One region of the Janthinobacterium sp. 61 genome, then DNA from elsewhere that is predicted to be linked to it. Evidence: predicted binding sites of a transcription regulator. Region 1 holds the regulator's gene; the other holds the start of a gene.
The links. Region 1 encodes FliA, which starts transcription of late flagellar genes. Its sites were predicted from a motif close to CTAAAGTTTNNNNNNNNNNNGCCGNTA; they were not measured.
Positions count from the first base shown of each region.

Region 1 (3,408 bases):
TCAGCCCTGCGGCGCCCGGGTCGAACAGCACACTGGCATTGATTTCCACGCTCACGCCGCGGCTCGTCTGCGTGACCCTGACCTTGCCTTCCTTGACCAGCGGCGCCAGGGTGGACGTGAGATCCTGCGCCAGGCGCGTCATGTGTTCGCGCTCGCGGCGGAGGGCTTCAGTGCGGCGTTTCAGGGCGGGATTCGGCAGCGCAATGGCTTGCGGTGCTTCCATGATGATGGGCGGCGCACCCTTTTCCAGGCTGAAAGCCTGGCCGATGGCATTCTGGAAGACGCGGTATTTACCTTCGTTGACTTGCGAAATCGCATACATGACGACGAAAAAGGCGAACAACAAAGTGATGAAGTCGGCGTACGAGATCAGCCAGCGGTCCTGGTTGTCCGGTTCCTCGTCATACTTCCTGCGCGCGCGCCGCATCATGGTCAGTGCTCGTGCAGCAGGCTGGCCACGCGCTCTTCGATGATGCGCGTGTGGTCGCCCGTGGCGATGTCGTACAGCACGGCGGCCGTGATTTCATATTGCAGCACCCGGCGCGAGACGATGGCCTTGAGTTTATTGGCCACCGGCAAGAACAGCAGATTGGCCAGGCCCACACCGTAGATGGTCGATACAAACGCCACGGCGATGCCGCTGCCCAATTTACTCGGGTCGGTGAGGTTTTCCATGACATGGATCAAGCCCAGCACGGCGCCCAGAATACCGATGGTGGGCGAATAGCCGGCCGCCGACTCCCACACCTTGACGGCCTGGCGCTCGGCCATTTCGTAGGCAGAGATCTCCACGTCGAGCAACTGGCGCAGCTTGTCGGGGGCGATGCCGTCGACGATCATGCGCAAACCCTTGGCGTTGAAACGGTCGGCCGTGTTTTCCATCAGGCGTTCGAGCGCCAGCGTGCCATCGCGGCGCGCCGTCAAGCTCCATTGCCCGATGTCGCGCGCCAGCGCGGCGCGCGTATCGGCCGGCGGCAAAAACACCCAGCGCAGCATTTCCAGGCCGCGCACGAAAGTACGCAGCCGCGTTTGCAGCAGCACGGCGCCGAAGGTGCCGACGATGACGATGGCAAAGGCGGCCGGCTGCAGCAGGGAGGCCATCTTGCCGCCTTCCAGTGCCTGGCCGACCAGAAGGCCCGCCAGCGCCAGCGCCAGCCCGATTACGCTGGACCAGTCCACGCCAGCTCCCTCAAGGTTGCCCGCAGGCGTGCGACGGCCTGGGTATGCAGCTGCGAGACACGCGATTCGGACACGCCCATCACCGCGCCGATCTCCTTCAGGTTCAGCTCTTCTTCGTAGTACAGGCCCATGAGCATTTTCTCGCGTGGCGGCAGCGCGTCGATGGCATCGATCACGGATTGCCGGAAATCGGTATCGAGCAGGGACCGCAAGGGGTCGCTGTCCTCGTCCACGCAATGGCGGTCGAGAAAGCTGTCATTGCCGTCCGGGTCATGAAAGTCTTCGTAGTACAGCAACTGGTGGCCGCCGCCGTCGCCCAGCATTTCCTGGTAATCGACGAGCGACATTTTCAGCAATTTCGCCACTTCCGATTCCGTCGGCGGGTGTCCCAGGCGCTGCTGCAGGATGCTCATCGCCTCTTCGATCTTGCGCATGTTCTGGCGCATGCTGCGCGGCAACCAGTCGCTGGTGCGCAATTCGTCGAGCATGGCGCCGCGGATGCGCAGCACGGCATATGTCTCGAACTGCGCGCCATGCGTCTCTTCATAGCGGCTGATGGCGTCGAGCAGGCCGATCATGCCGGCCTGGATCAGGTCATCGACCTCGACCGAAGGCGGCAATTTCGCCTTCATATGGTGCGCCAGACGCTTCACCAGCGGAATGTGCTCCGTCAGCAAATAGTCCTTGTTCGATTTCCCTTTGACCGTGTACATAGGCTGCTTATTGTTTTAACTGCTATCGTGTGCTGATGATGGATTCAGACGCTGAACTGGTGCGGGCTCCCCGTCTGGTACAAGGTGCCACCGAGCACCGGCGCCGCCGAACGGGCCAGCCGCTCGGCCAGTCCGCGAAACGCCACCGAAGCTCCCGCCAGCGGAAAGGCATCGACCACGCTGCGGCCCAGACGCGCCGCGCGGTGCAGATACTCATCGGCAGGCACCGACCCCATCGAGGTCAGTTTCACGGCCAGGTAACGGCTCGCCGCCTGCGCCATATTATCGTATACCACTTTTGCCTCGGATTCGGAAGCGCCGGTGACCAGAATGCCAAACGGACGGCGTCCCAGTTCCTGGCTCAGGCGCTTGATCAGGCAGTATGCCGCCTTGATCGAAGTGGCGCTGGTCGACACTTGCACCACGATATCGGACGAGGCCATCAGCGGCACGGGAAAGCAATCGCCCTCGTCGGCCATGACGCCGTCGACCAGCACGATGCCGCTCTGGCGCGCCATCACCTCGAAGGTCTTGCCCAGGCGGCGCAGTTCTTCCTCGCCCGCATAGTCCATGCTGTCCATCAGGTGGTTGCGCGCACCCAGGCTGGCTACGCCGAAGCCTTGCGGCACCTGGTGGATGACCTGGTTCAAGGCGCACTGCTGGCGCGCCACGTCGCGCAGGCTGGCGCCGTGCGCCAGTCCCAGGCGCGCAGCGACGCCATCGCTGCCGCCGCTGGCGTCGAGCAGCAGCACGTCATTGCCGCCGTAGACCAGCGAGGCGCCCAGGTTGACCAGCATGGCACCCTTGTCGTCCTGCGGCGTGGCAGAGAGAAAAGTCATCACCCGCGGCTGCGGGCCGGCCAGCATGCGACGCAAGCCTTCGGCCTGGTCGAAATCAAAATTAGCCAAGGCGCACCCCGCGCGCTTCATTGTTGCGGGCAGCTGCCTGCGCCATCAGCAGCGGCAGTTCGGCATCGGAAAACTGCGTCGCCGCCGCATCGCGCTTGAGCTTGAAGGCGCGGTCGATCAGATAGCCGCGGTCGGCCAGGTACAGGTCTTCCGGCACGCGCTGGCCGTTCGACACATAAAACAGGTTCAGTTTCTGGCGGATCACCACGTCGAGCACATTGCCGATCGAGGCCGCTTCATCGAGCTTGGTCATGATGCAGCCTGCCAGGCCGCTGCCCTGGTAGGCACGCACCACCTCGTTCAACGTTTCCTGCGTCGCGGTGGAGTTCAGGCACAGCAAACGTTTTACGTCGGCGCCGGCGCCCGACAGCATGGCCACTTGTTCCGTGACCATCTGGTCGCGCTGGCTCACGCCCACCGTATCGATCAGCACCGTGTGCTTGTTCTTCAATTCCTTCAGGGCGATGCGCAAGTCCGCTTCATCCTTCACCGAATGCACCATCACGCCGAGGATCTTGCCGTAGATGCGCAGCTGTTCGTGCGCGCCGATACGGTAGGCATCCGTGGTGATCAGGGCCAGCTTTTCCGGGCCGTGGCGCATAACGCAG
Region 1 covers NZ_PJMQ01000001.1:3,120,863-3,124,270, forward strand. The annotation lists gene motD (flagellar motor protein MotD) at 1-427, opposite strand, end outside; gene CLU92_RS14315 (flagellar motor protein) at 433-1,179, opposite strand; gene CLU92_RS14320 (RNA polymerase sigma factor FliA) at 1,161-1,892, opposite strand; gene CLU92_RS14325 (antiactivator of flagellar biosynthesis FleN protein) at 1,937-2,800, opposite strand; gene flhF (flagellar biosynthesis protein FlhF) at 2,793-3,408, opposite strand, start outside.

Region 2 (3,408 bases), 2.5 Mb from region 1:
ATCTCCGCATAGTCGTACAGCTCACCGAGAATCTCTTCTCCCCGCTCATCCACGGACTCCGACAGCACGTCGATTTCCGTAAACAGCATCTCGATGGTGCGGGCGCCGCCGTCGCCGTCGAACAATCGGGCGGCGCGGTGCTGTTCCCAGCGCAGGCTTTCCGCTTCGCTCAGGGTTTGCGGGAAATTGCGGGCGCGGTAGCGGAACAGCAATTCCTGCAAGCGTTCGTCGGCAAACGAGGGGCGGGCCGTGGCCAGCTTGGCCGGCGTATCGCGGCGCAGGGATTCGAGCAGGCGGCGGTCGTCGTTGCTGACGAAACCATTGTACAAATCTTCATCCACATCCAGGGCGACATTCGCGCCCGGGCGCTGGAACACTTCGGCCCAGATCGCCTCCATGTTCGGCGCCGTGGCGGCCAGCTGCGCGTTGGCGCGCGCCGCTTCCACATCGATGCCCCATTGCGCGGCCATGGCGGGCGACAGGGTTTTCAGGTTGCCGACCAGCATGGGCGACTTGTTCAGGTGCACGCTTTTCACGGGCAGGCGCGTCATGCCTTCCGGCATGGCCTCCTTGCGCGTGAACAAACGCGTACGGATGGTGTCGGCATCCAGATTGAACAGTTCGCGCGGATCGTAGGCGCAGTCCCAGACGAGAATTTCATTTTTATTGCTCGGGTGCGTGGCCAGCGGCCAGACGATGCCCAGGCAGCCCCGTTCGGCGGGGAACATGCCGGACACGTGCAGGAAGGGCTGGCGCTCGCCGGCGGCCAGGTGCATGCCCATTTCACTGGCGACCCTGTCTTTCTTGTGCAGGGCCAGGCAGAATTCGAACAGTTTCGGCTGCCTTTCACGGATCAGGCGGGCCAGGGCGATGGTGGCGCGCACGTCGGACAGCGCATCATGCGCCGCTTCGTGGGCCAGGCCATTGGCCTTGCTCAAGTGTTCCAGCCTGAAACTGGTCTGGCCATCGTCGCGCTTCGGCCATTGAATGCCTTCCGGGCGCAGCGCGTGCGTCATGCGCACCACGTCGAGAATGTCCCAACGGCCGCAATGGTTCTTCCATTCGCGCGCATACGGGTCGATCAGGTTGCGCCAGAACAGGAAACGCGTGACTTCATCATCGAAACGGATGGTGTTGTAGCCCACGCCGATGGTGCCCGGTTCCGAAAAGGCCGCTTCGATGGTGGCGGCGAACTGGTGTTCGGGCACGCCCAGCTGCAAGCATTGCTGCGGCGTGATGCCCGTGATCAGGCACGATTGCGGGTCGGGCAGGAAGTCATTTGCAGGCTGGCAATACAGCATGATCGGGTCGCCGATCTCGTTCAGGTCGGCATCCGTGCGGATGGCTGCGAACTGGGCCGGACGGTCGCGGCGCGGCTGGGCGCCAAAGGTTTCGTAGTCGTGCCAAAGGAAAGTCTGGGTAGTCATTGATGGTCGTTGATGGTCGTTGCTTAATTGGTTATCCGGGCCGCTAAAAGTGCCACTGCTACAGTTTTCTGAAAACCTGCCGATACTACACGAGAGCATGGTCATCATTGCGTTTCCCGCATGGTGGCATATATTGCCCGTTCAAGGAGGTCTATCGTGTCAATTCCCATCGCCGCAAGCGGCAATTCCACCCCTTCCGTGACTTCCGTCAGTACCGGCGTTGCCGGCAAGGACGATAAAGTCCAGCAAAAGGACGGCGTCAAGACTGAAATGAGCGTGAATGACCGCAGCAAGCTGCAGTTGAACGCCTCCATCATGCAGGCGTCGCTAAATGTCTCGATCGGTTCGGAAAACGAGCCGCTGGCGCTGCTGTACAAGACGGCCATCACGAATATCAATGAAGCGCTGAAGGGCCAGTACGGCGACGACGCCATCCAGAACGCAGCCTCGCAGGACAATAGCGCCGAGGCGACGGCAAGCCGCATTGTATCGCTGTCGACGGGGTTTTTTGACGCGTTCAAAAAACAGAACCCCGGCCTTGATGACGATACGGCCCTGACCAAGTTCATGGACACCATCAGCGGCGGCATGGAAAAAGGCTTCAAGGAAGCGCGCGACATTCTGGGTGGCTTGAAAGTGCTGAATGGCGATATCGCCGGCAATATCGACAAGACGTATGAACTGGTGCAAAAGGGCTATGCGGATTTCATCGCCGCGCACAGCAGCAAGAAGGATGAGACCGCCAAGCCGGCCGACAGCAAGGCCAGCTGATCCTTATTACGCCGGAAGCGCCGGAGAAAATGTCCAGGGCGAGGCGCATTGCCGAAGGCAGTACGAATGTACGACGAGGCAATGCAACGACGCCATGGGCTTTTTATCAGGTGCTTACGCGGTTGCGCCCGCCGGCTTTGGCGCGGTACAGCGCCGCATCGGCCGCCGCGATCAACGCTTCGTCGTCCTGTTCCGCCTCCAGCCTGGCCACGCCGAACGAGCCCGTGATGTGCGGCAGCGCGCTGCGCATGTCGGCGAAGATGACGGCGTGCTCCATGCGCTCGCACAGGCGCTCGGCCACCCGCAAGGCGACGTGTTCGTTGGTATCTGGCAAGATCACCATCATTTCCTCGCCACCATAGCGCACGGCAAAATCCGTGGGCCTCAGGGCTGCGCCCAGCACTTGCGCGGCGATGCGCAGCGCCTGGTCGCCCGCCTGGTGGCCGTGCGTGTCGTTGAAGCGCTTGAAATGGTCGAGATCTATCATCACCAGCGACAGCGGAGAGTTGCTGGCGTGAGCGGTGATGATCATGTTCGGCAGTAAATCGGTCAGCCAGGCGCGGTTGTACAAGCCCGTCAGGCTGTCGACCATAGACAGCTGGCGGTAGAATTCGCCCAGTTTCTGGCGCCTGCGCAGCAGGGCATTGGCGGCGCGGATGCGGAAGGACAGCAAGCGCAGCAGGTTGCGCGCCAGACCGTTCGATTGTTCGATCAATTCCCAGACGACGGCCGCGTCGATCACCAGCAAATCGGTTTCTTCCAGGGCAGAAATGGCGGCCAGGTTGCTTGCTTCATCGAGCACCGATTGTTCGCCCACGCTTTCGCCGGGCAAGACCTTGCTGACGGTGCCGTCATCCATACCCGTGTGGGTGTCGGCCGCCACGGCTAGCGAGCCGCGCAGGACGATGTACAGGCTGGTGCCCTTGCTGTCGGCAATGGCTTCGCCCGCTTCGAGGCGCATGACGGGGCAGGGCGCCAGCATGGCGGCCGTCTGGCTATCCGCAGCATCGCAAAATAGCTGTAAATCGCCGATGTTGCAGCCTGAAGCGCCGAAGTTGCCGATATGTTCCACAATCATACTTTCAAAAAGCCGACGCGCGCGAGCAGCGGGACGGTATCTTCATGATAGCGTAAAGCGGCCTTGGCTGTAACGGCAAAGGCTTGCTTGATGTCACTTACTGTGGGAAATACGACAATTATTTCAATGTCG
Region 2 covers NZ_PJMQ01000001.1:5,629,508-5,632,915, forward strand. The annotation lists gene sbcB (exodeoxyribonuclease I) at 1-1,427, opposite strand, end outside; gene CLU92_RS25490 (DUF5610 domain-containing protein) at 1,584-2,198, shown strand; gene CLU92_RS25495 (GGDEF domain-containing protein) at 2,305-3,270, opposite strand.
Region 2: a site for FliA is predicted at 1,486-1,512, ahead of CLU92_RS25490 (DUF5610 domain-containing protein). Genes of this name have one in related genera too.